Regions from separate parts of the Streptomyces sp. NPDC107550 genome, predicted to be linked through region 2. Evidence: riboswitches for the same ligand, from Rfam matches in the RefSeq annotation. Region 2 holds a riboswitch; each other region holds the start of a gene.

Region 1 (7,262 bases), on a different contig from region 2:
CGCGTGGGACGCGCCGGTCGCCGTCGTCGGCTGACGCGCGCTCGGCGGGGGTCAGTACCTAAGTCGAGGCGAATCGTTGTCGAAGAGGTGGCCGCGCGGGCGGCCACTGCCTAACATCGATCATCGCCGGACTTTGTGCACCGACGCACAAACTGCTCGCAGGGAGGCCCACCTTGCACCGCCGCAACAGCCGCCGCACCGCGCTCGTCCTGTCCGCCGCCGCCATCGCCGCGGCGCCCGCCCTCACCGCCTGCGGTAGCGACGCGCACCCCGGCGCCGCGGCCGTCGTGGGCGGCCAGCGCATCACCGTCTCCCAGTTGGAGAGCCGCGTCGACGAGGTCCGTGCCGCCCAGCAGGCGGCCACCTCGGGCGACGCCCAGTACGCGCAGGTCGTCGCCAAGTCCGGCGGCCTCACCCGCAACACGCTGCACTCGATGGTCCTCGACCGCGTCCTGCACCGGGCCGCCACCGACGCGGGCGTCAGCGTCTCCCGCAAGGAGATGCAGGACATGCGCGCCGGCCTCGAACAACAGGCGGGCGGGGCCCGGCAGTTGGAGACGGCCTGGCTCCAGCAGTACAACATCCCGCCCAAGCGGCTCACCGAGTCGCTGCGCACCGAGATCGAGGCGCAGAAGCTGGCGACCGCGCTCGGCGCCGACATGCAGACGCGCGCGGGGCAGGGCACGTTCTGGAAGGCGCTCGGCAAGGCGTCCAAGGAGCTGAACGTCGACCTGAACCCGCGCTACGGCGCGTGGGACGTCGCCAAGAAGGGCCGCGTCGACGCGAAGACGCCGTGGCTCAAGGAGGTCACCGCCCGCCAGGGCGCGCAGCAGAGCGCGTAGGCGGGCCTCGGGGGCGGGCCTCCGGGGCGGGCGATGTCGGTGGTCTGCGTTACGTTCGAGGCGTGAACGATCGAGAGGCGCCCTCCGCAGCCGCCGGCCCCGCCGGCCGCGTCGTCCTGCTCACCACCAGCCACCGGGTCGCCCCCGGGCTGCTGTCCTGGCAGGCGTGGCAGACCCTGCACGCGGCCGACGAGGTGCTGTGCGCCGACGCCGCGCACCCGCAGGTGCCGTATCTGAAGGAGGCGGGCGTCGCCGTCACCGTCGCCTCGCCCACCGCCCGCGAGCTGGTCGACCGGTGCGCGGCCACCGGCGCCACCGTCGTCGTCCTCGCCGGCGCGGACGGCGACCGGCGCCTGACCGACGGGCTGGCCGCGCTCGCCGGCTCGGGGCGCGAGACGATGCCGGCGCTGGAACTGCTGCCCGGCGCGTACGACCTGCCCGGGGCCCGGCTGCTCGACCTCGTCCAGGTCATGGACCGCATCCGGCGGGAGTGCCCCTGGTCGCGGCTGCGCACCCACGAGGACCTCGCCAAGTACGCCATCGAGGAGGTGTACGAGCTGGTCGAGGCGATCGAGGCGGGGGACCGGGAGGAGCTGCGCGAGGAGTTGGGGGACGTGCTGCTCCAGGTCGTCTTCCACGCGCGGATCGCGGAGGAGGCGGACGAGGACGCGTTCTCCATCGACGACGTCGCCGGGGGCATCGTCGACAAGCTCATCCACCGGCATCCGCACGTCTTCGGCGACGAGGTCGCGGCCTCTGCGGAGGAGGTACGGGAGATCTGGTTGCGGCGCAAGGGGGAGGCGAAGCGGCGGGAGTCCGTGACGGACGGGGTTCCGCTGGGGCAGCCGGGGCTGGCGCTGGCGGCCAAGCTTGGGGCTCGGGCGCGGGCCGGGGGGATTCAGGTTTCCGTTCCCTCGGGGGAGGGGGTCGGGCCCGAGCTTCTTGCGGTGGCCCTTCGGGCGGAGGAGCAGGGGGTTGATCCTGAGGCGGCCCTCCGGGAAGCGGCCCGCGCCTACCGCACGCAGATCCGCGCCGCCGAGGGCCTATAACTCCCTCGACCCCTACTCCCCTGGGCGGGGACGGCCCCGGTAAGTGGTCATCTGCGGGCCGGTGGGGCGTCTCGCGCAGTTCCCCGCGCCCCTAGCGAGTTCTCCAGCCGGAGGCTGCTTGTAGCTGAGGTTGCGCAGTTCCCCGCGCCCCTGACGGGGCGTTGCCCCTGGAGGTTGTCGTTCACCTGCGGGCCGGTGGGGGCTGGTCGCGCAGTTCCCCGCGCCCCTGAGGGAGCGGGGCTTCGCCCCAGCCCCCCAGGGGAGGAGGCGGCGACGCAGTCGCCCCGACAGGGGCGCGGGGAACTGCGCGATCAGCCACGACGAAAGTCGAGGAAATTCACCGGCCGGGGCCACCCACCTGCCTAGGGGCGCGGGGAACTGCGCAACGTTCAGGTCAGCGGGGCTCACCCGGAGAACTCCCTAGGGGCGCGGGGAACTGCGCGAGCAACCACGACGCAGCCGTGAGACGACGAACCCGCCCGAGAAGGCCCCCCGCGGAGCGGCCGGCGCTGGGGTGTAGGCCCGCCAAACAGGGGCCACCGGAGACGTTACCTTCGGAGGGTGACAACGCCCCCCGCCAGCCGAAACACCCCCACCCCCGAACTGTTCACCTGGGAGTTCGCCAGCAACCCGTACCCCGCGTACGCCTGGCTCCGCCACCACGCCCCCGTACACCGCACGACCCTCCCCAGCGGCGTCGACGCCTGGCTGATCACCCGGTACACGGACGCCCGCCAGGCCCTGGCGGACCAGCGCCTGAGCAAGAACCCGGACCACCACGCCGAGCCCAGCCACGCCAAGGGCAAGACCGGCATCCCGGGCGAGCGCAAGGCCGAGCTGATGACGCATCTGCTCAACATCGACCCGCCGGACCACACGCGCCTGCGCCGCCTGGTGTCGAAGGCGTTCACCCCGCGCCGGGTCGCGGAGTTCGCCCCGCGCGTGCAGGAACTGACGGACAGCCTGATCGACGGGTTCGCGGCGAAGGGCGAGGCGGACCTGATCCACGAGTTCGCGTTCCCGCTGCCCATCTACGCGATCTGCGACCTGCTCGGCGTCCCGCGCGAGGACCAGGACGACTTCCGGGACTGGGCGGGCATGATGATCCGGCACGGCGGCGGCCCGCGCGGCGGCGTCGCCCGCTCGGTGAAGAAGATGCGCGGCTACCTCGCCGAACTGATCCACCGCAAGCGCAGCGACCCCGGCGACGACCTCATCTCGGGCCTGATCCGCGCCTCCGACCACGGCGAGCACCTGACGGAGAACGAGGCCGCCGCGATGGCGTTCATCCTCCTGTTCGCCGGTTTCGAGACGACCGTGAACCTGATCGGCAACGGCACGCTCGCCCTGCTCACCCACCCCGAACAGCGCGCGCGGCTCCAGGAGTCGCTGGCGGCGGGGGAGCGGGGCCTGCTGGAGACCGGCGTCGAGGAACTGCTGCGCTTCGACGGGCCCGTGGAGCTGGCCACCTGGCGGTTCGCCACCGAGCCGCTGACCCTCGGCGGGCAGCACATCGCGGCCGGCGACCCGGTGCTCGTGGTGCTGGCCGCCGCGGACCGGGACCCGGAGCGGTTCGAGCGGCCCGACACCCTGGACCTGTCCCGGCGTGACAATCAGCACCTCGGCTACGGCCACGGCATCCACTACTGCCTCGGCGCGCCCCTCGCCCGCCTGGAAGGACAGACCGCGCTCGCCACGCTCCTGACACGCCTTCCGGACCTGCGACTTGCGGGGGAACCGACCGATTTGCGGTGGCGTGGAGGGCTCATCATGCGCGGACTGCGCACGCTGCCCGTGGAGTTCACACCCCACCAGAACTGACGCGGTGTCAAGAATGTGACTTTCACGTGATCTCCGCTGCATCGACTTGTGACGGATGTTCGAAGACCGCTACGTTCACCAGTCACCGCGACACGAGCACCACCGGTACCACCTGTCGCGCGCAGCAACTGTCTCCGCGAAAGGCATCCGCATGCTCTCCGGGAACGGCCGACACCGTCGCCCCCGTCAGGCCCCTGCCCTCGTCGTCGCCGCCGGAGTCACCGGCAGCGCCATAGCGATCCCGCTGCTCGCCGCGTCGAACGCGACCGCCGCGACCACCGCCACCTGGGACAAGCTCGCCGAGTGCGAGTCGGGCGGCCAGTGGAGCCTGGACGCGGGCAACGGCTACTACGGCGGCCTCCAGCTCTCCCAGGAGATGTGGGAGAAGTACGGGGGCCTCGACTACGCCCCGACCGCCGACCAGGCCAGCCGCTCGCAGCAGATATCCGTGGCCGAGAAGGTCCTCGACGCGAAGGGCCCGACCGCCTGGCCGAGCTGCTCGCTCACCGCGGGCCTCACCAAGAGCGACGACTCGGCGGACGTGGACCCGGGCGCGAGCCTGCCGCCGCTGCTGCCCTCCGGCTCCGCCGACCCGACGGGCCTGCCGAGCGGCTCCCCCGACAAGGGAGACAAGGATCACGCCGACGCGGACGCCTCGCAGAGCCCGTCCGCGAAGCCGTCCGCCGACGCCTCCCGGCACCCCTCCGACGACTCCTCCGGCAGCAAGCGGACCGACAGACACGCGGACCGCCCCGACGCCTCCGCCCCGGGCCAGACCTCCGACGACCCGTCAGACGCGCCCTCCGCTGAGGCGGGCGCCCACGGCACCGACGGCACGGACGAGACCTCCCGTACGGGCTCCTCGGCCACGCACGCGCCCACCGCGCCCGGCGCCGACGCCTCCGCCGACGACTCCGCCGGGGGCCGGCACCGCGGGGACCGCGCGGCGGACGACACGGACGCCTCCCGCGAGGGTGAGGGGCGTCACGCCTCGCGCGGCGAGGGGCGCGACGGACAGACGTACACGGTCCGTTCCGGCGACAACCTCTGGGACATCGCGGACGCCCATGACGTCCGTGGCGGGTGGTCCGCGCTGTACGAGCACAACAAGCGGGAGGTCGGTTCCGACCCCGATCTCATCCTCCCTGGTCAGAGTCTGGATCTAGGGCTCAAATCGGGTGAAAAGTAACGACGGTTCATGACCGATTGATGGCCCTTTGTCCGCTTTTGCGAGAATGAGAGATGGGTCTCAAAGGGCCTGATCGTCTTTGAAATCGGGCGGATCGCCTGCTTACGGTCTGACCGCTCGCCAATGCGGGCCCCGATGGACGTCACGCCGAATCCTGCCAACGTCCGTACGGGAACAGTCGACGCGTCAGCGCCGTAGGCAGGAGCGGGGGACCCAGGTAGGTGCCGCACCGGACGAAAGCCGGAGCGGCTTGGGGTGAAGCCGCGCACAAGGATGCGCGGCCGGGCACTCACTGGCCCGAACCCGACAGCTCACCTCGTAGGCGTCGGTGAGGGGATCTCTCCATGCTGTTTTCCAGCAAGGGCAAGCACCGCCGCCCGTCCAAGGCCGTCCGTGTCGCCACGCTCGCCGGTGTCGCCGGCGCCGCTGTCGCCGTACCGCTGATGGGCGCCACCAACGCCTCCGCCGCCTCCACCTCCGAGTGGGACCAGGTCGCGCAGTGCGAGTCCGGTGGCAACTGGTCGATCAACACCGGCAACGGCTACTACGGTGGCCTCCAGTTCTCGGCCTCCACCTGGGCCGCGTACGGCGGTACCGCCTACGCGTCCACCGCCAACCAGGCCTCCAAGGCGCAGCAGATAGCCGTCGCCGAGAAGGTTCTCGCCTCCCAGGGCAAGGGCGCCTGGCCGAGCTGCGGCGTGGGCCTCTCGGGTGCCTCCACGTCCAACTCCGCGCCGGCCCCGGCCCAGCCGAAGCAGCAGGCCCAGCCGCAGCAGCAGGAGCGGCAGGCCGAGCAGCCCGCCAACCGTTCGCAGCAGCGTCAGGCTCCGCAGCCGCAGCAGCAGCCCCAGCAGCAGCCGAAGCCGCAGGCTCAGCCGCAGCAGCAGGAGCGCAAGACCGTCACGACGCCGACCGGCAAGACGGTCAAGAAGGGTGACGGCGAGTACAAGGTCGTCTCCGGTGACACGCTGAGCAAGATCGCTCAGGCGCACGGGACGTCTTGGCAGAAGCTGTTCAAGCTGAACGGTGACATCGTCTCCAACGCTGACCTCATCTACCCGGGGCAGCAGCTTCACCTGAAGTAAGCGGTGCGCTCCGCGTAGGTACTGGAGGCCGGCGGACCCCCAGCACCCCCCCCGAACCCCCTGCCCTTCCCTGGGCGGGGGGTTCGCCACGTCCTGCCTCCGGCGGGTGAGTGGCCGGCCGCGCAGTTCCCCGCGCCCCTGACGGGGCACTACGCGTGCGTGGTCACCTGCGGGCCGGTGGGGCTTCTCGCGCAGTTCCCCGCGCCCCTGGGGAGTTCTCCAGGCGGAGGCTGCTTGTAGCTGAGGTTGCGCAGTTCCCCGCGCCCCTGAGGGAGCGGGCCTGCGCCCCGGCTCCCCAGGGGGGGGGAGGTGGCGACGCAGTCGCCCCTCCAGGGGCGCGGGGAACTGCGCGACCAGCCACGACGAAAGTCGAGGAACCCACCGGGCGGGACCGCCCACTCACCCAGGGGCGCGGGGAACTGCGCGAAACGTTCAGGGCAGCGGGCCTCGGCCTGGTAACTCCTCAGGGGCGCGGGGAACTGCGCGAACCTCAGCCGCAAGCGGCCTCCGCCGGAGGACTCCCCAAACGGCGACGCGGGGCAGCCCCCCGCCCGAAAGATGGCCCGCTCACCCCCGGCGGGACAAGTGGGGGCGGAAGTCCTGGGCGGAAGGCCCACCCCCCTTGGGGGCGCTGGGAAAGCACACGGTGCCTAATTGTTTCGCACGGAAACATTTCGCTCTCGGCGTTGTCCACGAGACGGTCGGTCGGCTGGCCGATGCTCCCGAGCCGGTTAGGCTCAGGGGGAGGCGGGCCCGAACACACGGCCCACCGCAGACCGCGTCACATCCCAGAAGGAGATGCTCGTGCCGTCCATCGACGTCGTCGTAGCCCGGGAAATCCTGGACTCCCGAGGCAACCCCACGGTCGAGGTCGAGGTCGGCCTCGACGACGGAAGCACCGGCCGTGCTGCCGTCCCGTCCGGCGCCTCCACCGGTGCCTTCGAGGCCATCGAACTCCGCGACGGTGACCCCAACCGCTACCAGGGCAAGGGCGTCGAGAAGGCCGTCCTCGCCGTCATCGAGCAGATCGGCCCGGAGCTGGTCGGCTACGACGCCACCGAGCAGCGCCTGATCGACCAGGCCATGTTCGACCTGGACGCCACCGACAACAAGGGCTCGCTCGGCGCCAACGCCATCCTCGGCGTCTCGCTCGCCGTCGCGCACGCCGCGTCCGAGGCCAGCGACCTCCCGCTGTTCCGCTACCTGGGCGGCCCGAACGCGCACCTCCTGCCGGTGCCGATGATGAACATCCTGAACGGCGGGTCGCACGCCGACT
Region 2 (7,262 bases):
ATTCACCACGGGGGCGTACGGGGGCGTACGGGAGGTTTTCCGGGGGCGTGCGGGGCGCGTGTCTTTCGGGCGATGAGCCGAACGGGTTTCGGACCGCAACCGGTACACGGCGTGGGAAGTTGATCCTCGCGTAGCTCCGTTTTCGCAACGCATTGCATCGAAGGGAAAACCCATGAAGAAGAAGCTGTGGGCGACCGCGACCATCGCCGCCTCCGTCGCCGGGCTCTCCGCGGTGGCCGCCCCGCAGGCGCTGGCCATCGGCGATGAGACCGGTACGACCTCCAACAGCGGCAACGGGGCGCAGCAGGCGTACGGCAACTCCGAGACCCACGGCGACATGAGCCCGCAGCTCGGCCTGGTCCAGGGCTCGCTGAACAAGCCGTGTGTCGGCCTGCCGGCGAAGGCGAACGTGGGCTCGCTCGTCGGCCTGGTGCCGGTCGCGGTCCAGGACGTCCCGATCCTGTCGGCGCCGCAGAACCAGCAGTGCGTGGAGAACTCGACGCAGGCCAAGGGCGACGAGCCGCTGTCGCACCTCCTGAACGACATCCCGGTCCTGTCCGGGAACGGTGTCGCCAACCACTGAGGCGCCGGTTCCAGCACGATGGCGGTGACCCCCGGCCGGGGGTCACCGCCATCGTCGTGTGCGGGCGCGGTTTGTTCGTGGTTACTGGACCGAGGGCAGGGCGTTGGTGACGGGGGCGACCAGGTCGGTGGCCTGGTGCAGCTCGCTCAGCCGGTTCAGGCCGGAGAGCTGCGCGGTGGTGCTGGGCATCTGGGCGCGCTGGTCCGCGGGGACGGCGAGCGTGGAGACCGAGTCGATCGTCTCCATCGGGGAGATGGGCTTGCCGTCGAGGAGCGGGGCGGCCTGCGCGGCGGGCGCGGCGAGGGCCGAGGTGCCGGCGGCGAGCAGCAGGGCGGCGGTCAGGGCGCGTCGAGTGGAGATCATGCCGTGTCAACGAGCGGGGCCGGGCAACCGATACGGAGGACGGCCGAGCCCCACTCGTCAGGTCTACCCGGCGAACCGGCGTGCCGCGGGCACGCCACGGACCGGTGAATTGCCCCGGCGGCGGGGGCGGTCGGTGCCATCGTGGAGGGGCGCGGCCCCGCGCGGTGCGGTGAGGGGACGCGCGCGACCAGGACTGTTCACCGGGCGACCTTGGACGATCACATGGACGACAGGTGGCTGGGGCGCGAGGAGCGCGACGAGTACGTCAGCGGAGTGCGCTTCGAGGTGCCCGACGACTTCTGGCTCTGCGCGCCGGCGCGCGACGAACACGGGGAGGGGGAGTGCCCCTGGTGCGCCTCGCTCGGCGGCGCGGCCCCGGCGCCGCCCCCCGAGTGAGTGTGCGAGGACGGCCCCCGGAACTTCCGCGCCCCGCCCGTAGTTTCTACATCGCTGTAGAAACCGAACGGCGAGGAGTGAGTGACGTATGGCCCTGTGGGACCGCATCAAGGAGTCCGCGTCCACGATGCAGACGCAGCTCGTGGCGAAGAAGAACGACCTGAAGTCCGGGGCGTTCCGGGACGCCTCCATGGCGATGTGCGCCCTGGTCGCCGCCGCCGACGGCACGGTCGACCCGGCCGAGCGGCGCCGCGTCGCGCAGCTGATCACGAGCAACGAGGTGCTCCAGAACTTCCCCGGCGACGACCTCCAGCGGCGCTTCGAGGCCAACCTCGACAAGCTCGTCGCCGACTTCGACTTCGGCAAGGTCACCGTCCTCCAGGAGATCGCCAAGGCGAAGAAGAAGGAGAACGAGGCGCGGGCCGTCATCCAGATCGGCATCGTCATCGGCGGCGCCGACGGCGACTTCGACGCCACCGAGCGGGCCGTCGTGCGCGAGGCGTGCCTGATGCTGGGCCTCGCGCCGCACGAGTTCGACCTGTAGGACCCGCCCCGCGCGGGCCGCGCGGGAACCGATTGGCTTTCTGCTCCCCACATGCGTACTGTTGGGTTCACCGACGCGGGGTGGAGCAGCTCGGTAGCTCGCTGGGCTCATAACCCAGAGGTCGCAGGTTCAAATCCTGTCCCCGCTACTGAAGGACCGGGCCGGAATCCGATGAGGATTCCGGCCCGGTCTCTTTTCTGTCTCCGGCCCTCTCGCCGAGGCCCGTCGCCCTCGTCCGGCCCAGGCCCCCGCTCACCCGTACGGGTCACAGCGGTCGCCGGTGCGGGCGCGCGCGGGAACCCTTGGTGAGACGCCAAGAACCAGGCGCTGGACGCGGCAGGAGACGAGCGGTGGGGCAGCGAGGAGGACGGCACGCACACGCGTCGGAGGACCACACCACGCGTGCCTTCCTGCGGCTCCTGCCGGTCCTGCTGATCGCGGGCGGCGCGCTGTACGAGTACACGACCCCCGCCGGATTCGCGGGCTCGCCCCTGTTCAGCGCGGCGCCGCTGGTCGTCGCGCCGTTCTTCTCGCTGGGGGCGACCATCCTCGCGGGCGTCACGTCCATCGCCGCGATCTTCGCCGTGCACCTGCGGTTCTCCGCGCTGTTCGACACGGACGTCTACACGGAGATGGCGACCGTGGCGACCGTGTGTGTGCTGGCCTGCCTCATCAACAGGATCGTGCGCCGGGGCAGCGAGCAGCTCGCGTCCGCCCGCCGGATCGCGGAGGCGGCGCAACTCGCGGTGTTGCCGGAGCCGGCGGGGCGGATCGGGGGCCTCGCCATCGCCGCGCGGTACGAGGCGGCCCAGGCGGGCGCGTTCATCGGCGGCGACCTCTACGCCGTACAGGACACGCCGCACGGGGTCCGGATCATCGTCGGGGACGTGCGGGGCAAGGGCATGGGCGCGGTCGCCGCCGTCGCCGTCGTCATCGGGGCGTTCCGGGAGGCGGCCGAGCAGGAGGGCACCCTGGAGGCGGTCGCCCAGCGCCTGGAGCGGGCGCTGGCCCGGGAGGGCGTCAGACGCCGGGGCATCGACGACTTCGAGGGGTTCACGACGGCCGTCCTCGCCGAGTTCCCGCCGGGCGCGGCCCGGGTCCGCGTCCTCAACCGGGGGCACCCCGAGCCCATCGTCCTGCACGGCGACGGCACCGTACGGGTCGTCGGACCGGACGAGGCGGCGCTCCCGCTCGGCATGAGCGAACTGGGCACCTGGCCCGACCACGCCACCGAGGCCGACTTCCCGCCCGCCGCCACACTCCTGCTGTACACCGACGGGCTGTCCGAGGCGCGGGACGCGCGCGGCGTCTTCTACGACCCCGCCGCCCGGCTCGCAGGACGCGTCTTCCCCGGCCCCGACCATCTGCTCGCCACGCTCGTGGAAGAGGTCCGCGAGCACACCGGGGGCGGCGCGAGCGACGACATGGCGCTGCTCGCCGTACGCCGGCCCTGATGCCCGACTCGGTGGGCCCGGGCCAGGGTGACAGGGGGTGACCGGGCGACGCCTCACCGCATAACAATTGACACTCCGTCAGTTCCATGTGAAGGGCCGGTGCGCGGTGACGTACGGTCAACTCGCCCGTATCCGCCCACGCGTGCCCCGATAAGTCCTGGCCAGAGTCGTGAACGATCAGTGGGAACGGCTTGGAATTACTGTCGGCTGTCTATTAACGTTCGATAACGCAGCGCGGTCGTCCCAGCCGTCACCAGAGACGGCTCCGCGCGCACGCGCTTAATCCCGCAAGGGAGCCGGGGAACCACCAACTTGGGGTGAATCGGGCATCCACGATGCCGGTAGGAGACCTTCCTGCTCCGAACCCGTCAGCTAACCCGGTAGGCGAGAAGGAAGGAAAGGAGCGCGCCCCCGTGGCGTCCAACCGGCCTGCCCCCGAGTTCTCCTACCCGCCGAGCGACGACGAACTCGGCGCCCCCCGCGAGAGCTGGGAGGAGTGGAACCCCACCGAGGAGAGCGTCCGCCCCGTCCGCGGCCGGCACCGCGTGGCCCGCCAGCGCGGCGGCCTCGCCCGTAGTTCCACGGTCCTCGGCGTCGGCGTCATCGCCGCCGTCGGCGCGGGCGGCATCGCCACCGCGCAGGGCGGCAAGCCCGCCGTCCGGATATCCATGCCCGACCTGAGCGCCGTCAAGGACTCGCTGCCCGAGGCCAAGTCGCTGCCCGGCGTCGGCGCCCTCATCTCCCACGACTCCGGCGACGACACAGCCCCGGCAGGCGCCGAAGCCGCCCCGCTCACCGCGATGAGCGGGGGCGCCCAGGGCGACGCGGGCGAGGCCCTGCGCGCCCGCATCATGCAGCAGGCCGAGACGCAGCAGGACGCCGCCGACAGCGCCGCCCAGCGCGCCGCCGAGGAGGCCGCCGCGAAGAAGGCCGCCGAAGAGGCCGCCCAGAAGAAGGAGGCGGCCGACAAGAAGGCCGCCGACGCGAAGGAGAAGGCCGAGGCGAAGGCCAAGGAGGAGGCCCGCCGCAAGGCCGAGGCCGAGCGTCTCGCCAAGCTCGCCAAGAGCTTCCGCCTCCCCGTCGCCTCGTACACGCTCACCGGCACCTTCGGGCAGCCCGGCGCCATGTGGTCCTCCGGCTACCACACGGGCCTGGACTTCGCCGCCTCCACCGGTACCCCGATCATGGCCATCCACTCCGGCACCATCACGGAGGCCGGCTGGGCGGGCGCGTACGGCTACCGCACGGTCCTCACCCTCGACGACGGCACCGAGCTGTGGTTCTGCCACCAGTCCTCGATGAACGTCAGCGTCGGCCAGAAGGTCAGCACCGGCGACGTCATCGGCCGCGTCGGCGCCACGGGCAACGTGACCGGCGCCCACCTCCACCTGGAGGTGCACCCCGGCGGGCAGGCCACCGGCATCGACCCGGCGGCCTGGCTGCGCGGCAAGGGCCTCACGCTCTGACGGTCCCGGAGCCCCGGCCCCTCCAGTCCCTGCGGCCCCTTCAGTCCGTACGGTCCCTTCATTCCGTACGGTCCCCGCGGTCCGTCCGGCTTCTGTGACCCCGGCGGTCCTGGCGGCAACCCCCCGACGCCAGGGCCGCCGGTTTTGCCCGTCCTTGATCCGCCAGGGGCGCCCGCGCCGGAATACGGCCCACGGCACGGGTGTTGACGCAGAGCATGACTTCTTCCGTTCTTCGTCAGCTCGGCTCCTCCGACCTGGAGGTCTTCCCGCTCGCCCTCGGGGGGAACGTCTTCGGCTGGACCGCCGACGAGCCCACCTCCTTCGACGTCCTCGACGCCTACACCGCCGCCGGCGGCAACTTCGTGGACACCGCCGACGTCTACTCGGCCTGGATCGAAGGCAACAAGGGCGGTGAGTCGGAGACCGTCATCGGCAACTGGCTGGCCCGCCGAGGCCGCCGCGACGACGTCGTCATCGCCACCAAGGTCAGCCAGCACCCCGAGTACCAGGGCCTGAGCGCCGACAACATCAAGGCCGCCGCCGACGCCTCCCTGCGCCGCCTGCGCACCGACCACATCGACCTGTACTACACGCACTTCGACCAGCCCGAGACGCCCGTCGAGGAGATCATCGGCGCGCTCGACGAGCTGGTGCGGGCGGGCAAGGTCCGGCACATCGCCGCCTCCAACATCTCGCCCGAGCGGCTCCAGGAGTCCCTCGACTTCTCCGACCGCGAGGGCCTCGCCCGCTACGTCGCCCTCCAGCCGCACTACAACCTCGTCTCCCGCGACACCTACGAGGGCCGCCTCCAGGACGTCGCCTCCCGCGCCGGGCTCGGCGCCGTGCCGTACTTCGCGCTCGCCGCCGGCTTCCTCACCGGCAAGTACCGCCCCGGCGTGACCGTCGACAGCGCGCGCGCCGAGGGCGCCGGCAAGCACCTGGAGACCGAGCGCGGCCGCAAGGTCCTCGCCGCCCTCGGCGAGATCGCCCAGGAGCGCGACGCGCAGATCCCGACCGTCGCCCTCGCCTGGCTCGCCGCGCAGCCCACGGTGACCGCGCCGATCGCCTCCGCGCGTACGGTCGAGCAGTTGCCGGCGCTGCTCGCGGTCGCCGACCTCGAACTGACCGAGTCCGACCTCACCCGCCTCGACCGCGCCAGCGCGTAAGGGCGTACGTGCGTCAGCGCGTACGGGTGTATGGCTCCGGCGGCGCTCGCGCAGGCGGCTGTCAGTAGCGGTACGGGGGGTGTGCGGCGCCCTGGGGCCAGGGGGCCGCGTACCCGGGCGGGCCGGGCGGCGGCCAGGGCGCCGGGGCCGCCGCCCGCGCCCCGTACGCGAGCGCCGCCGCCGCGTATCCGCGCCGCTGCCACAGCGCCTCCAGCAGTTCCCGCTCCCGCCGCGCGAAGTCGTCGCCGGCCCGGTCGTGCCGGGCCCGCCTGCGCAGCACCGCGAGCGCGGTCCCGTACGCCTCGTACTCGGCGACGGCGAGGGCGGCGGGCCGTCCGCCGTAGAACTCCGCGAACTCCTTCGCCAGCCGCCGCGCCTTCAGCGAGCCGAGCGCGTACGGCTCCGGCGGCGCGAGCCAGCCCGCGGCCACGTACACCGGCAGTTCCTCGCGCACGGTGCGCAGCTCCCGCTGGCGCAGGAACACCGCGAGCCACGTCACCAGCGCGAACACCGGGACCATGAACGCCGCGTACACCGCGAAGAACCCGTAGTCGCCGAGCGAGGACGAGCCGTTCCAGAAGGCGTGCATGCCGACCGCGGCGAGCAGCCCCGCGAGCGGCGGCAGCACGCGCCGCAGCCGCGCCCGGCCCGGCGCGAACACCGCCGCGAGGCCGAACCCGATGCCGGTCAGGACCGTGAACAGCGGGTGCGCGAACGGTGACATGACGATCCGTACGAAGAAGGTCGCCGCGGTGACCGAACTGAGCCCGGGGCCGGTGCCGGCGAGCTGGTCGGTGCCGAACGCGTTGCCCAGGTAGAGGATGTTCTCCGTGAACGCGAAGCCCGTCGCGGTCACGCCCGCGATGACGATGCCGTCCACGACCCTGGCGAAGTCGCGTCTGCGGAACAGGAAGACCAGCAGCACCGCCGCCGCCTTCGCCGACTCCTCCACGACCGGCGCGATCACCGTCGCGCCCAGCGTGTCCGCGCTCGACGGGTCGGCCATCGCCGTCTCCATCCAGCGCGTGGCGAAACTGTTGGCGACGATGGCGATGAGCGCCGCCGCGCACGCGCCCCACGCGAACGAGAACACCAGATTCCGCCACGGGCCCGGCCGCACCCGCTGCAACCAGCGGAACGCGGCTATCAGCAGCGGCACCGGCAGCACCGCGAGCCCGAGCCCCACCAGGAAGCCCTGCGTGCCGGTCTGCTCCCGCACCAGCGCCAGGATCACCACCCCGGACAGCGCGAGCAGCGTGGCGAGCCCTGGCACCCGTACGCCCTTCCGCT
Region 3 (7,262 bases), on a different contig from region 2:
CTGGTACGACGTCGGCTCGCGCCACGAGGTCAAGGGCCGTACGGGCCTCGCGCACCTCTTCGAGCACCTGATGTTCCAGGGCTCGAAGCAGGTCCACGGCAACGGGCACTTCGAGCTGGTCCAGGGCGCGGGCGGCTCCCTGAACGGCACGACGAGCTTCGAGCGGACCAACTACTTCGAGACGATGCCCGCCCACCAGCTCGAACTCGCGCTGTGGCTGGAGGCCGACCGCATGGGGTCGCTGCTGGCCGCCCTCGACGAGGAGTCGATGGAGAACCAGCGGGACGTCGTCAAGAACGAGCGCCGCCAGCGCTACGACAACGTGCCCTACGGCACCGCCTTCGAGAAGCTGACCGCCCTCATGTACCCCGAGGGCCACCCTTACCACCACACGCCCATCGGCTCCATGGCCGACCTGGACGCCGCCACCCTGGAGGACGCGCGGAACTTCTTCCGCACGTACTACGCGCCGAACAACGCGGTGCTCTCCGTCGTCGGCGACATCGACCCCGAGCAGACGCTCGCCTGGGTCGAGAAGTACTTCGGCTCCATCCCCGGCCACGACGGCAAGGACGCCCCGCGCGACGGCTCCCTGCCGGACGTGATCGGAGGTCAGGTGCGCGAGGTCGTCGAGGAGGAGGTGCCGGCGCGCGCCCTCATGGCCGCCTACCGGCTCCCGCAGGACGGCACGCGCGCGTGCGACGCCGCCGATCTCGCCCTCACCGTCCTCGGCGGCGGCGAGTCCTCCCGCCTGTACAACCGCCTCGTGCGGCGCGACCGTACCGCCGTCGCCGCCGGTTTCGGCCTGCTGCGCCTCGCGGGCGCGCCCTCGCTCGGCTGGCTCGACGTGAAGACCTCCGGCGATGTCGAGGTGCCCGTCATCGAGGCCGCCGTCGACGAGGAGCTGGCCCGGTTCGCCGAGCAGGGGCCGACGCCGGAGGAGATGGAGCGCGCGCAGGCCCAGTTGGAGCGCGAGTGGCTGGACCGGCTCGGCACGGTCGCGGGCCGCGCCGACGAACTGTGCCGCTACGCGGTCCTGTTCGGCGACCCGCAGCTCGCCCTGACCGCCGTGCAGCGCGTCCTGGACGTGACCGCCGAGGAGGTCCAGGAGGTCGCCAAGGCCCGCCTGCGCCCCGACAACCGCGCGGTCCTCGTGTACGAGCCCACCGCCCCCGCCGGTTCCGAAGACGAGAGCGACGACAGCGACGAGGAGGCGGGCCGGTGACCGAGCAGCTCGCAAGCATGGAGTTCCACCCGCAGCCGCAGGCCGGCGCCCCCAAGCCGTGGGCGTTCCCGGCGCCCGAGCGCGGGTCCCTCGGCAACGGCCTGACGGTGCTGCGCTGCCACCGGCCCGGCCAGCAGGTCGTCGCCGTCGAGATCAACCTGGCGGCGCCGCTCGACGCCGAGCCCGCCGGCCTGGACGGCGTCGCCACGATCATGGCGCGCGCCTTCTCCGAGGGCACCGACAAGCACTCCGCCGAGGAGTTCGCCGCCGAGCTGGAGCGCTGCGGCGCCACGCTCGACGCGCACGCCGACCACCCCGGCGTCCGTGTCTCCCTGGAGGTGCCGGTCTCCCGGCTGGCCAAGGCGCTCGGCCTGCTCGCCGACGCGCTGCGGGCGCCCGCCTTCGCCGACAGCGAGATCGAGCGGCTCGTACGCAACCGCCTCGACGAGATCCCGCACGAGAGCGCCAACCCGGCCCGCCGTGCCGCCAAGGAGCTCTCCCGCCAGCTCTTCCCGGCGACCTCGCGCATGTCGCGCCCGCGCCAGGGCACCGAGGAGACCGTCGGCGCGATCGACGCGGCGGCCGTCCGCGCCTTCTACGAGAAGCACGTACGCCCCGCCACCGCCACGGCCGTCGTGGTGGGCGACCTGACGGACGTGGACCTCGACGCCCTGCTCGCCGACACGCTCGGCGCGTGGACCGGCGACACCGCGCAGCCGCTCGCCGCCCCGCCGGTCACCGCCGACGACCGCGGCCGGGTCGTCATCGTGGACCGGCCCGGCGCCGTGCAGACGCAACTGCTCATCGGCCGCGTCGGGCCCGACAAGCACGACCAGGTGTGGCCGGCGCAGATCCTCGGCACGTACTGCCTGGGCGGCACCCTGACGTCCCGTCTCGACCGTGTGCTGCGCGAGGAGAAGGGCTACACGTACGGTGTGCGCTCCTTCGCGCAGGTGCTGCGGTCCACGGCCGACGGCACGGGCGCGGCGATGCTGGCGATCAGCGGCTCGGTGGACACGCCGAACACGGGCCCGGCGCTCGCCGACCTGTGGACGGTGCTGCGCACGCTGGCCGCCGAGGGGCTGACCGAGGCGGAGCGCGACACCGCCGTGCAGAACCTCGTCGGCGTCGCCCCGCTGAAGTTCGAGACGGCGGCCGCGGTCGCCGCCACGCTCGCCGACCAGGTCGAGCAGGAGCTTCCGGACGACTTCCAGGGCCACCTGTACCAGCGGCTCGCCGAGACGGGCACGGTGGAGGCCACCGCGGCCGTCGTGAGCGCGTTCCCGGCGGACCGGCTGGTGACGATCCTCGTGGGCGACGCCGCGAGCATCGAGGCGCCCGTCAGGGAGCTCGGCATCGGCGACGTGAGCGTCGTCGCGGGCTGAGCCGTCGCGCCACGCGCGCGTACGAGCAAGACGAGCGTCTGGAGCGCCAGAAACGTCAGGAGCGCCAGGGAGCCCCGGTGGTCACCGCGACCGCCGGGGCTCCTTCTGTCGCGTGGGGCTGAACCGTCTCGTGGGGTGGGACCGATCCGGCGCGTGGGACCGATCACGTCCGGCCGTACCCCCTATCGGATCACGTATGTCCGTTTTGATGGGGAGGTTGCCTGTCTGCTCTGTGGCATGCGCGACAAAAACAGCGATCTGTTTGTTGCGGGAACGGTGGCCCGCTTAGCGTCGGTCCGGCTGTTCGGCCAGACCCACGTCGCGCCCGCGACACCGGACAGTCATCGCCGAGTCCCCCTACGGCGCGAGCCAGGGGAGCCGGGGACCCATCGCAGTCCCTGGGGTGAATCGGGCGCGCTTCCCGCGAGGGGAGGGCCCCGTAGGAGACCTTCCTGCTCCGAACCCGTCAGCTAACCCGGTAGGCGAGAGGGAAGGAAAGGAACAAGCCCCTTCATGGCGTTCACCCGTGCCACCGGGAAGCATCGTCGTCCCAGCCGCCTCACCCGTACGACCGCCAAGGTCGCCGGTGTCGCCGCGCTCACCACGACCGGTGTCGTCGCGGGCCTCGCGGCCCCCGCCCTCGCCGCCGACGCCGCGGCCCCGGCCGAGCAGAACGGACTGACGCAGGCCGTCGCCATCGGCGACTCGCTCGCCGCCCAGATCGACGCCCAGGCCACCGCGCAGAAGAAGGCCGCCGACGAGGCCGCCGCCAAGAAGCGCGCCGAGGCCGAGGCCAAGAAGCGTGCCGAGGAGGCCAAGCGCAAGGCGGAAGAGGCCAAGCGCAAGGCCGAGGAGAAGGCGAAGCAGGAGCGCGAGGCCAAGGAGCGTGCCGCCCGCGACGCCGAGCGCAAGCGCCTGAACGCCTATGTGCCGCCCATCGCCGGCTCGTACGTGTCCACCGCCTACAAGGCGAGCAGCGGCCTGTGGTCCTCCGGCAGCCACACCGGTATCGACTTCCACGCCGCGTCCGGGACGAGCGTCCACGCGGTCGGCGCGGGCACGGTCGTCGAGGCCGGCTGGGGCGGTGCGTACGGCAACAACATCGTGATCAAGATGAATGACGGTACGTACACCCAGTACGGTCACCTGTCGTCCATCGGGGTCTCCGTCGGCCAGTCCGTCACCCCGGGCCAGCAGATCGGCCTGTCCGGCTCCACCGGCAACACCACGGGCCCGCACCTGCACTTCGAGGCCCGCACCTCGCCCGACTACGGCTCGGACATCGACCCCCTCGCGTACCTGCGCGCTCACGGCGTCAACGTCTGACCCCGGACCCGGACCCGGACCCGGACCCGGACCCGGACCCCGGTCCCCGCGCCTGAAGCGGCGTCACGACAGCCCCGGCTCCCCGCGAGCCGGGGCTGTCGCCGTATGCGGACGCCTGCCCCACGCGCGCGTAGCGGGCCGGTTTCTCCCGCCTGATTTCACCCCGCCAGGTATTCAGTGTCCCAAAAATGACCCCCGGCCGCCGCCTTCCGCCGGAATTCCGAGAATGGTGGAATAGAGTCGTCGGGCCGGTGCGCGGAAGAAGCGGACGCGCTTCGGCGCGGCGGAAATCGAGCGCGTTTTCGCGCGGGTCCAGGCGGAGGTTCGGGTCATGCGCATTCCCGCGCACTCGGTATGCACGGCGATCCGCGACGACATCGTCGCGGGAGTCTACGAGCGCGGCGGCAGACTCACCGAGGAGGTACTGGCGCGGCGCTACGGAGTCTCGCGCGTCCCGGTGCGTGAGGCGCTGCGCACCCTGGAGGCCGAGGGATTCGTCGTCACGCGCCGGCACGCGGGCGCGTGCGTGGCCGAACCGAGCGAGCGGGAGGCCGCCGACCTGCTGGAGATGCGCGCCCTGCTGGAGCCCCTCTGCGCGGCCCGCGCGGCCCAGCGCCGCACCGACGCCCACCTCAAGGTGCTGCACGGCCTCGTCAGGCTCGGTCAGGAGCGCGCCCGGCACGGTGGCGGCCAGGAGTTGGAGGCCCTGAGCGCCTGGTTCCAGGAGACGCTCGTCCAGGCGTGCGGCAGCCCGGGCCTGATCGCCGTGCTGACCCAGCTCCGGCACAAGATCGAGTGGATGTACGCGGTCGAGGCGCCGGAGCGGCCCGCCGACACCTGGGCCGAGCGCGGCGCCCTCGTCGACGCCGTGACCCGCAGGGACGCCACACGCGCCCGCGCGCTGGCGGCCCGCCACGCCGAACGGGTGACGGGCGCGCACCGACTCCGCATCCCTCGTCCGAGCGAACGTGTGAGGGCTTCGCAACATGCCGTCAACACGCCCCGGCTCCAGCATTAACAAAGGGACCGTATACAAGCTGTACGAGAAAGCGTCGGTATTCTCCGCGAGGCACTGTCGTGAGTTCCCTGACTTACCGGTCGGTGTTCTCTTTGATGCGGCCTGACGGGAAAGGGTCGAGTGGCGGGAGAGCGGGAATTTCTGCTATTCCTGCGCGTTCGGTTTCTGTGGTCCGTCAGCATGGAAGAAATGCTCCGCCGTCAGCAGTCCCGTACGCGAAGACCCTCACGGCTCGAACGCGTAGACGCCCGCACGCGCGAACGGCGGAGCCGCGCCTCCCCGAAGGGGTCGCGCGGCTCCGCCGTGATGCCGGGACGACTGCCGGCCTGGCCCCCGGAAGGGGCAGGGCGTCAGACGGTCTCGGGAAGCTCCTCAAGGCCCTCGGAGACCAGCTTGGCCAGACGGTCGAGGGCGGCGTCCGCGCCCTCGGCGTCCGAGGCCAGGACGATCTCCTCGCCGCCCTGGGCGCCGAGGCCCAGCACCGCGAGCATGGAAGCGGCGTTGACGGGGTTGCCGTCGGCCTTGGCGATCGTCACGGGAACGCCGGCGGCCGTGGCAGCGCGGACGAAGATGGAAGCGGGGCGGGCGTGAAGGCCCTCGGCCCAGCCGACGTTGACGCGGCGCTCAGCCATGTGATGCTGCCCTTCAGGTGACTCACGGTTGTCTAGACCATTCTCACATACCTCGGGACGTGCTCGCGCGGACCCAGGTCCCGATCCGCACCGCCCTTCGGCCCTCCATAGCCTGCCCCTCACGCGCGCGGGACGCGACCCGTGGGAGACCGCCGACGCCTGTCAGTGCCCGGCTCTACCCTTGCCGCATGGAGACCCCGTCGGACCGGCACGCCTACCCCGCCCACTGGGAGGCCGACGTGGTGCTGCGCGACGGCGGCACCGCGCGGATCAGGCCCATCACGACCGAGGACGCCGACCGCCTGACCAGCTTCTACGAGCAGGTCTCGGACGAGTCGAAGTACTACCGTTTCTTCGCGCCATATCCACGCCTGTCCGCCAAGGATGTCCACCGGTTCACCCATCACGACCACGTGGACCGCGTCGGTCTCGCCGCCACCGTGGGCGGCGAGTTCATCGCCACCGTGCGCTACGACCGCATCGACGCGCGCGGCATGCCCGCCTCCGCCCCCGCCGACGAGGCCGAGGTCGCCTTCCTCGTCCAGGACGCCCACCAGGGCCGGGGCGTGGCCTCCGCCCTGCTCGAACACATCGCGGCCGTCGCCCGCGAGCGCGGCATCCGCCGCTTCGCCGCCGAGGTGCTGCCCGCCAACACCAAGATGATCAAGGTGTTCCGGGACGCCGGATACACCCAGAAGCGCAGCTTCGAGGACGGTGTCGTCCGCCTGGAGTTCGACATCGAACCCACCGAACAGTCGCTCGCCGTGCAGCACGCGCGCGAGCAGCGCGCCGAGGCCCGCTCCGTGCAGCGCCTGCTCGCCCCCGGCTCCGTAGCTGTCGTCGGTGTCGGCCGCACGCCCGGGGGAGTGGGCCGCAGCGTTCTCGCCAACTTGAAGGACGCCGGCTTCACCGGCCGCCTGTATGCGGTCAACAAGGCGTTCCCCGACGACCTCACCGAGATCGACGGCGTCCCCGCCCATCGCTCCGTACGTGACATCGACCCCGCCGACCACGTCGACCTGGCCGTCGTCGCCGTCCCCGCGCCCGACGTGCCCGAAGTCGTCGACGAGTGCGGCGCGCGCGGCGTCCAGGGGCTCGTCGTCGTCTCCGCCGGCTACGCGGAGAGCGGCGCCGAAGGACGCGAGCGCCAGCGCGCGCTGGTCCGCCAGGCCCGCAGCCACGGTATGCGCATCGTCGGGCCCAACGCCTTCGGCATCGTCAACACCTCACCCGACGTCCGCCTCAACGCCTCGCTCGCCCCCCAGATGCCACGGCCCGGACGCATCGGCCTGTTCGCCCAGTCCGGCGCCATCGGCATCGCCCTGCTCTCCCGGCTGCACCGCAGGGGCGGCGGCGTCACCGGCCTGACCGGCGTCTCCACGTTCGTCTCCGCGGGCAACCGCGCGGACGTCTCGGGCAACGACGTCCTGCAGTACTGGTACGACGACCCCGACACCGACGTCGCCCTCATGTACCTCGAATCGATCGGCAACCCCCGCAAGTTCACCCGTCTGGCCCGCCGCACCGCCGCCGCCAAGCCCCTCGTCGTCGTCCAGGGCGCCCGGCACAGCGGCACCGCCCCCACCGGCCACGCCGTCCGTGCCACCCGCCTCCCGCACGCCACCGTCTCCGCGCTGCTCGGGCAGGCCGGAGTGCTGCGCGTCGACACCATCACC
Region 4 (7,262 bases), on a different contig from region 2:
GACGCCCTGGCACGGGAGTTGAAGAAGGGCGACGTCGCCGCCCTGATCGTCGAGCCGATCCAGGGCAAGGGCGTCCACGAGGCGCCGCCCGGCTATCTGCGGGCCGCGCAGGACCTCCTGCACCGGCACAAGGCGCTGCTGATCGCGGACGAGGTGCAGACCGGCCTCGGCCGCACCGGCGACTTCTACGCCTACCAGCACGAGGAGGGCGTCGAGCCGGACCTCGTCTGTGTGGCGAAGGCGCTGTCCGGCGGGTACGTGCCGGTCGGCGCCACGCTCGGCAAGGACTGGATCTTCAAGAAGGTCTACTCCTCGATGGACCGCGTCCTCGTGCACTCGGCCAGCTTCGGCTCCAACGCCCAGGCCATGGCCGCCGGGCTCGCCGTCCTCACGGTCATGGAGGACGACCAGATCGTCGCCAACGCCCGCGCCATGGGCGACCTCCTCAAGTCCCGGCTGAGCGAACTCGTCGACCGGTACGAGCTGTTGAGCGAGATCCGGGGCCGGGGCCTGATGATCGGCATCGAGTTCGGCCGCCCCCGGTCGCTCAAGCTGCGCAGCCGCTGGACCATGCTCCAGGTCGCCCGCAAGGGCCTGTTCGCGCAGATGGTCGTGGTGCCGCTGCTCCAGAAGCACCGAATTCTCACGCAGGTCTCGGGCGACCACCTCGAAGTCATCAAGCTGATCCCGCCGCTCGTGGTCGACGAGAGCGACGTGGACCGCTTCGTGGAGGCGTTCACCGCCGTCATGGACGACGCGCACAGCGGCGGCGGACTGATGTGGGACTTCAGCAAGACGCTGATCAAGCAGGCCGTCGCCAACCGCTGAGGCATCAAGCAGGCCGTCGCCAACCGCTGAGGCTTTTGCCTCACAGGCAAGAAAGTTGCCCCGGAGGCAGGGCTCTGGCTGAATCGACAGTATGAGCCCTGCCCTCCCGGAGGAGGCTCCGGAACCTCCGGAGCTGCCCGCCGTCGCGCCCCAGCTCCGCGCCCTGCGCCGCCGCGCCGCCCTCACCCTGGAGGCCGCCGCCCGCGCCGCCGGTCTGTCGCCGGCCCATCTGTCCCGCCTGGAGACCGGCCAGCGCCAGCCCTCGCTGCCGATGCTGCTCGCGCTCGCCCGTACCTACGGTACGACGGTCTCCGAACTGCTGGGCGAGACCCCCGCCGACCGGGACGCCGTCGTGCGCGCCCGCTCCATGGAGCCCACCGAGGCCGGCGGCTGGACCTACTTCCAGGCCGGCGCCCCCGGCCGCGGCATGCAGGCGCTGCGCGTCCACGTACCCCATGGCTCGCAGGGCGACATCGTGCGCGTCCACCCGGGCGAGGAGTGGCTGTACGTCCTCAAGGGGCGGCTGCGGCTGCGCCTCGGGGACACCGCGTACCGGCTGGACGCGGGGGACAGCGCCCACTTCGACTCGCTCACCCCGCACCGGATCGCCGCGGCGGACCAGGGCGGGGCCGAGCTTCTGTTCGTCCACACGCTGTTGCAGAGCCCGACGGCCGCCCTGTGTCTCGGGCCGGCCGCGGGACCGATCCGAGAGGTCTGACATGAGCGACGCACGGCGGCCCGGTGGCCGCAACATCGAGGACAAGCTGCCGCGCGGTCTGTGGGTGCGGCTCGTCGTCTATGTCTTCGCGGGCCACGCGCTCGCCGCGTTCATCTATCTGCTGTTCACGCTCGGCGGCGGCGAGTAGCCCGCGGGCCGGTCAGTCGAGCAGGCGCTCGCGCAGCCGCTCGCGGGTGGCGGGGGAGAGGCCGAGGCCCTTCTCGAAGTAGGCGTCCGTGCCGCCCCAGGTCTCCTCGATGGTCTCGAACGCGGCCCCGAGGTACTCGGTACGGGCGTCGAACAGGGGGTCGAGCAGCTCCATGACCTCGGGGGAGTGGGCGTCAACGCCGGTGGCACTGCGGCGGATCTTGTAGCGGCGGTGCTTCTCGCTCGACTTCAGGTAGTCCGCCTCGATGGCGTCCCGCTCGACGCCGACCGCGAGCAGCGTCACCGCGATCGAGAGTCCGGCGCGGTCCTTGCCCGCCGCGCAGTGCATCAGCGCCGGGACGCTGTCCTCGGCGAGCGCGTGCAGGACGCGGCTGTGCTCGGCGGTGCGGTGGGCGATCATCGTGCGGTACGAGGTGATCATGCGGTGCGCGGCGCGGCCCTCGGAGAGCAGGGCACGCAGCTGCTCGGTGTCGCCGTCGCGGACCATCTGCCAGAACTCGGCGCCGTCGGCCGGGTCGGACAGCGGCAGGTTCACGTTGCGCACGCCCGGGAGTTCCACGTCGGCGCCTTCGAGGCGCTGGTCGGCGGCGTTGCGGAAGTCGAAGACCGTGTGCAGGCCGAGCCCGGCGAGGAACGCGGCGTCCTCGGGCGTGGCATGCGCGAGATGGCCGCTGCGGAAGAGCACGCCGGGGCGCAGACGCCGGCCGTCCACGGTGGGGAGGCCGCCGACATCGCGGAAGTTGCGCACTCCGGTCAGCTCGGGCTCGGTGGACGGGGCGTGCTGCGTCACGGGGGCTCCTCCCGGTCGGACACCGGCCGGCGCGGCTCGCCGGCGGGCGCGTTGTTGACGATACGACATGGGTTCCCGGGGCAACCATCCGTCTGAAGTGCCCTATTTGCCCTGAACTGTCAGGGAATGTACGGACGTTGTGGGACCCTCGTGAGCAGGCTCATACCCGTGACGGTGTGTGGCGGCGGCCCCGGAATTCGCTGCACTCAATTCCCGGTGATTTCGCGCCGCAAAGCAAAAGCCCTTGACGCAGGGTGACACGGTGAACTCCGTAATGATCAAGAAATGCCCCGGCCTTTCCAATTCCTCGCTTGTGGCCGCTGTCGGCACTCCTTTACGGTCCGAGTCATTCCGGTCGGAACGCCTAGTCCTGCCGCCGCCCGGAACTCCGAACCACGACACCCGTGACGGCAGGAGCGGGGGACCCACAGGCAGTACGCCGCCGGGGAACTCCCCCATGCGGCTAGGGGTGAAGCCGGTTCCACCGCGTGGCACCGGCCGGGCATCTCCAGCCCGAACCCGACAGCTCACCTCGTAGGCGACGGAGAGGAAAACCCGCATGTTCGCACAGGGAAAGCACCGCCGCCCCAAGAACCTCCGTATCGGCCGCGCCGCCGCACTCGCCACCGTCGGCGGTGCCGCGCTCGCGCTGCCCCTGATCGGCGCGACCGGCGCCCAGGCCGCCACCGCCCCGACCTACACGGTCAAGGCCGGTGACACGCTCTCCAAGATCGCCTCGGCGCAGCACGTCGACGGCGGCTGGAAGAAGCTGTACGAGGACAACAAGTCCGTCATCGGCGGCAACGCCGACCTGATCGAGGTCGGCGCCAAGCTCACCCTCGCGGGCGGCGGCGCCGCGCAGACCTCCGCGAACCCGGCGAGCACCCCCGCCAAGCCGGCCGCCTCCACCGGCGGCTTCGTCAAGCCCGTCGACGGCGCCGAGGGCACCCCGTACCACCAGAACGGCCCGATGTGGTCCAGCGGCTACCACACCGGCACCGACTTTGTCGTGCCCACCGGTACGCCCATCAAGGCCGTCGGCCCGGGCACCGTCGTCTCCGCCGGTGACGGCGGCGCGTACGGCAACCAGGTCGTCATCCAGCACGCCGACGGCCACTACTCGCAGTACGCCCACCTGTCCTCCCTCGGCGTCTCCGCCGGACAGAGCGTCAGCGCCGGCCAGCAGATCGGCCTCTCCGGCGCCACCGGCAACGTGACCGGCCCGCACCTGCACTTCGAGATCCGTACGTCCCCGAACTACGGCTCCGACGTCGACCCGGTCGCGTACCTGCGCGCCCACGGCGTCTCGCTCTGACGCCCGCTCCCGCGCGACACGCGTGATCCACTCGGCACCCCGGGATATTCCCGGGGTGCCGAGTGGGTTAAATCACCCCACGTCAACCCCTACCTACGATGGCGTAGGTCACAGGCCAGGGTGAAAGATGTGTGGTCGTGGCAAACGAATCGAGATCATTCAGCGGGCGCACGATTCGGTCCTACGCGGCGGTGGGGGACAGCTTCACCGAAGGCGTCGGGGACCCCGGGCCGGACGGCACCTTCGTGGGCTGGGCCGACCGGCTGGCCGTCCTCCTGGACGACCGCGCGCCCGAGGACACCTTCCAGTACGCGAACCTCGCGGTGCGCGGCAAGCTCCTCGACCAGATCGTCGAGGACCAGCTCCCGCGCGCCATGGAACTCGCCCCCGACCTCGTGACCCTGGTCGCGGGCGGCAACGACATCATCCGGCCCGGCACCGACCCCGACGACGTCGCCGAGCGGTTCGAGAAGGCCGTCGCGCGGCTCAGCGAGGCCGCCGGGACCGTCATGGTCGCCACCGGCTTCGACACGCGGGACGTCGCCGTCCTCAAGCACCTGCGCGGCAAGATCGCCACGTACAACATGCATGTGCGCGCCATCGCCGACCGCTACGGCTGCCCCGTCCTCGACCTGTGGTCGCTGCGCTCCGTGCAGGACCGGCGGGCCTGGGACGACGACCGCCTCCACCTCTCGCCCGAGGGGCACACCCGGGTCGCCCTGCGCGCCGCCCAGGCCCTCGGCCTCGACGTCCCCGCCGACCCGGAGCAGCCCTGGCCGGCGCTGCCGCCGCGCGGCACGTTCGAGGTGCGGCGGGACGACATCCACTGGGCCCGCGAGTTCCTCGTCCCGTGGATCGGCCGCCGTCTGCGGGGCGAGTCCTCCGGCGACCGCGTCCAGGCCAAGGGCTTCCGCGACCCCCACACCATCAAGGCCCACCTCCAGGCGGTCTCCTGACGCCATGGCCGACGGGCGTCGCGCTGCGCGGGCGTACGGGGTGGGGCGGGGGCCCGGGGTTCTTCGGCGGGGCTCGGGGTTCTTCGGGGTGCCGGGCCCGCAACTCCCGCGCGGCAGCGAAGGCCCCGGCGCCCCGCCGGGCCGTAACCGCCCCGCGCTCCGGCATCCGCCCCCGGCGAACCGGCCGCGCCGGAAAACGCCGCACCCGCAACACCGGTCCGGGGTCGAACGCCCCGGCGCTCCGGCCGCGCCACAACCGGCCCGCGCTCCGGCATCCGCCCCGGGACGGCTGCTGGCCCGCGTCCAAAACCTGGCTCCCGGGACGGCTAGCGGCCCGCGCCCCAACACCCCGCCCCCGTAACGCCTACCGGCCCGGCGTCGTCAAGTCCGTCCGCTCAAGCCCCAGTTCCCGCGCCAGCGCCTCGTCCACCCACTCCTGGGTGCGGGCGCGGGAGACCGCGCCGGGGTAGGCCGTCATCTGGACGGCGAGGCCGTCGAGGAGGGCGGTGAGGCGCAGCGCCGACGCCGCCGGATCGGGGCACGTGAACTCACCCGCCGCGACCCCCTCGGCGATGACCTCCGCGAGCGCGGCCTTCCAGCGCCGGTCGAGGCCGCTCGCCACCTCCCGCAGCGCGGGCTCCCGCAGGGACGCCGCCCAGCCCTCGATCCACAGGCGCCACCCCTTCGCCTGCCCCGTCGGCGCATACCACCGCACCGCCGCCCGCAGCCGCTTCAGCGCGCTCGTGCGCCGCCCGACCACCTTGGTCAGACGGGCCAGATCGCCCTCCGCCGCGTACGCGAAAGCCGCCGCCACCAGCTTCTCCTTCGTGGAGAAGTGGTACAGCACCAGCGCATTGCTCACGCCGAGCGCCGCGGCCACGTCGGCGATGCGCACGGCCGCCACCCCGCGCGCCTCGATCTGCTCGATGGCGGCCTTGAGCAGCTCCTCACGCCGCTCGGCCACGCTCAACCGGACTCTGGTCACGCGGTAACCCTAAGTGCTCGCACTGACAGCCGGCCTCCCGGCGCCCCGGACACCGCTTCGTGCAGGAGGCTTGACACCCTCTCGTGACGCGCGCCACAGTCCCGACTGTATCCCCCGCTACTGACTGTCCATTCAGTCAATAGCGGGCTCCCGTCGGAGCAGTCCTGTCGTCGCCAGGAGCATCCCGTGACCCAAGCGCCGCCGCACTCCTCGTCCCCGTCCCCGTCCGCCCCGGGCGCTCCCGGCGGCCCGGACCTCTCGGAAGGCTGGAGCGAACAACGCTCCCGGCTCCGGAAGGACCTGCGTCGCCTGGACGTCCTGTTCTTCCTCATCTGCACCCTCGTCGGCCTCGACACCATCGGCTCGGTCGCGGCCCAGGGCCCCGAGGGACTGACCTGGATGGCCGTCCTCGCCCTCGTGTTCTTCCTGCCGTACGGCCTGCTCGTCGCCGAACTCGGCGCCGCCTTCCCCGTACAGGGCGGCCCCTACGTGTGGACGCGGCTCGCCTTCGGGCGGCTCGTCGCGGGCGTCAACCAGCTCCTGTACTGGATCTCCAACCCCGTCTGGGTGGGCGGCAGCCTGTGCATCATCGCCCTCACCACCTGGGAGGAGTTCTTCACCCCGCTGCCCGGCGCCTGGAAGTACGTCGCCGGGCTTGTGTTCATCTGGGGCGGCGCGCTCGCCGTCGTGCAGTCCGTGCGCGTCGGCAAGTGGGTGCCCATCACCGGCGCCGTCGCCCGCGTCGTCCTGCTCGGCTTCTTCCTCGTCTCCGTCATCGTCTACGCGGCCGAGAACGGCGTGCACGCCCTTCCCGCCGACGAGTTCGCGCCCACGTACACGGGATTCATCGCGCTCGTCCCCGTCCTGATCTTCAACTATGTCGGCTTCGAACTGCCCAGCTCCGCCGCCGAGGAGATGCGCAACCCGCGCCGCGACATCCCCCTGTCGATCCTGCGCTCCGGTCTCGCCGCCGTGCTGCTGTACGGCGGCCCGATCCTCGGCATCCTGTTCGTCCTGCCGGCCAAGGAGATCGGCAGCCTCGGCGGCTTCATCGACGCCTGCAAGGCCGTCTTCACCGTCTACGGGGGTTCCATCGCCGCCGACGGCACGGTCACCCTCACCGGCCTCGGCTCCGTGTGCGGCGGGATCGCCGCCGCAGGACTCATCCTCGGCCTGCTCACCTCGGGCGTCACCTGGGCGATGGGCGCGCACCGGGCCCAGGGCGTGGCCTGCGCGGACGGCGCGGGACCGGCCTGGCTCGGCCACATCTCCGCCAAGCACGGCACCCCGGTCCGCGTGAACCTGCTCTCCGCCGTCCTCGCCTCGGTCCTCCTCGTCGTCGCCCTCAACCTCACCGGCGGCAACGGCGAGAAGTACTTCGCCGCCGGGCTCGGCCTGACCATCTGCACGACGTTCATCTCGTACGTCATCACGTTCCCGAGCCTCGCCGTGCTGCGCCGCAAATACCCCGACCAGCCGCGCCCCTACGCCGTGCCGGGGGG

What was found. A riboswitch is a leader RNA that binds a small molecule or an ion and turns the genes downstream of it on or off. The one in region 2 is predicted to bind cyclic di-AMP.
Region 1: linked by a shared signal. The riboswitch ahead of ACZ7LY_RS27555 (transglycosylase family protein) and the one ahead of ACZ7LY_RS09065 (M23 family metallopeptidase) in region 2 are both predicted to bind cyclic di-AMP.
Region 3: linked by a shared signal. The riboswitch ahead of ACZ7LY_RS01815 (M23 family metallopeptidase) and the one ahead of ACZ7LY_RS09065 (M23 family metallopeptidase) in region 2 are both predicted to bind cyclic di-AMP.
Region 4: linked by a shared signal. The riboswitch ahead of ACZ7LY_RS31760 (M23 family metallopeptidase) and the one ahead of ACZ7LY_RS09065 (M23 family metallopeptidase) in region 2 are both predicted to bind cyclic di-AMP.

The regions. Positions count from the first base shown of each region.
Region 1 covers NZ_JBVKBC010000028.1:12,119-19,380, forward strand. Annotated here, with positions in the region: gene ACZ7LY_RS27530 (glycoside hydrolase domain-containing protein) at 1-34, shown strand, start outside; gene ACZ7LY_RS27535 (SurA N-terminal domain-containing protein) at 174-842, shown strand; gene ACZ7LY_RS27540 (nucleoside triphosphate pyrophosphohydrolase) at 905-1,891, shown strand; gene ACZ7LY_RS27545 (cytochrome P450 family protein) at 2,453-3,712, shown strand; gene ACZ7LY_RS27550 (transglycosylase family protein) at 3,864-4,901, shown strand; cyclic di-AMP (ydaO/yuaA leader) riboswitch at 5,082-5,241, shown strand; gene ACZ7LY_RS27555 (transglycosylase family protein) at 5,246-5,986, shown strand; gene eno (phosphopyruvate hydratase) at 6,785-7,262, shown strand, end outside.
Region 2 covers NZ_JBVKBC010000005.1:19,962-27,223, reverse strand. Annotated here, with positions in the region: gene ACZ7LY_RS09095 (rodlin) at 173-583, shown strand; gene ACZ7LY_RS09090 (hypothetical protein) at 665-946, opposite strand; gene ACZ7LY_RS09085 (hypothetical protein) at 1,169-1,342, shown strand; gene ACZ7LY_RS09080 (tellurite resistance TerB family protein) at 1,431-1,886, shown strand; tRNA gene ACZ7LY_RS09075 (tRNA-Met) at 1,961-2,034, shown strand; gene ACZ7LY_RS09070 (PP2C family protein-serine/threonine phosphatase) at 2,237-3,340, shown strand; cyclic di-AMP (ydaO/yuaA leader) riboswitch at 3,607-3,742, shown strand; gene ACZ7LY_RS09065 (M23 family metallopeptidase) at 3,754-4,806, shown strand; gene ACZ7LY_RS09060 (aldo/keto reductase) at 5,022-5,972, shown strand; gene ACZ7LY_RS09055 (PrsW family intramembrane metalloprotease) at 6,034-7,262, opposite strand, start outside.
Region 3 covers NZ_JBVKBC010000001.1:421,482-428,743, reverse strand. Annotated here, with positions in the region: gene ACZ7LY_RS01825 (M16 family metallopeptidase) at 1-1,225, shown strand, start outside; gene ACZ7LY_RS01820 (M16 family metallopeptidase) at 1,243-2,610, shown strand; cyclic di-AMP (ydaO/yuaA leader) riboswitch at 2,946-3,110, shown strand; gene ACZ7LY_RS01815 (M23 family metallopeptidase) at 3,124-3,936, shown strand; gene ACZ7LY_RS01810 (GntR family transcriptional regulator) at 4,268-4,954, shown strand; gene ACZ7LY_RS01805 (HPr family phosphocarrier protein) at 5,305-5,586, opposite strand; gene ACZ7LY_RS01800 (bifunctional acetate--CoA ligase family protein/GNAT family N-acetyltransferase) at 5,775-7,262, shown strand, end outside.
Region 4 covers NZ_JBVKBC010000041.1:44,743-52,004, reverse strand. Annotated here, with positions in the region: gene ACZ7LY_RS31780 (aspartate aminotransferase family protein) at 1-828, shown strand, start outside; gene ACZ7LY_RS31775 (helix-turn-helix domain-containing protein) at 920-1,546, shown strand; gene ACZ7LY_RS31770 (DUF6126 family protein) at 1,548-1,694, shown strand; gene ACZ7LY_RS31765 (tyrosine-protein phosphatase) at 1,707-2,504, opposite strand; cyclic di-AMP (ydaO/yuaA leader) riboswitch at 2,888-3,058, shown strand; gene ACZ7LY_RS31760 (M23 family metallopeptidase) at 3,064-3,819, shown strand; gene ACZ7LY_RS31755 (SGNH/GDSL hydrolase family protein) at 3,957-4,775, shown strand; gene ACZ7LY_RS31750 (TetR/AcrR family transcriptional regulator) at 5,140-5,760, opposite strand; gene ACZ7LY_RS31745 (APC family permease) at 5,947-7,262, shown strand, end outside.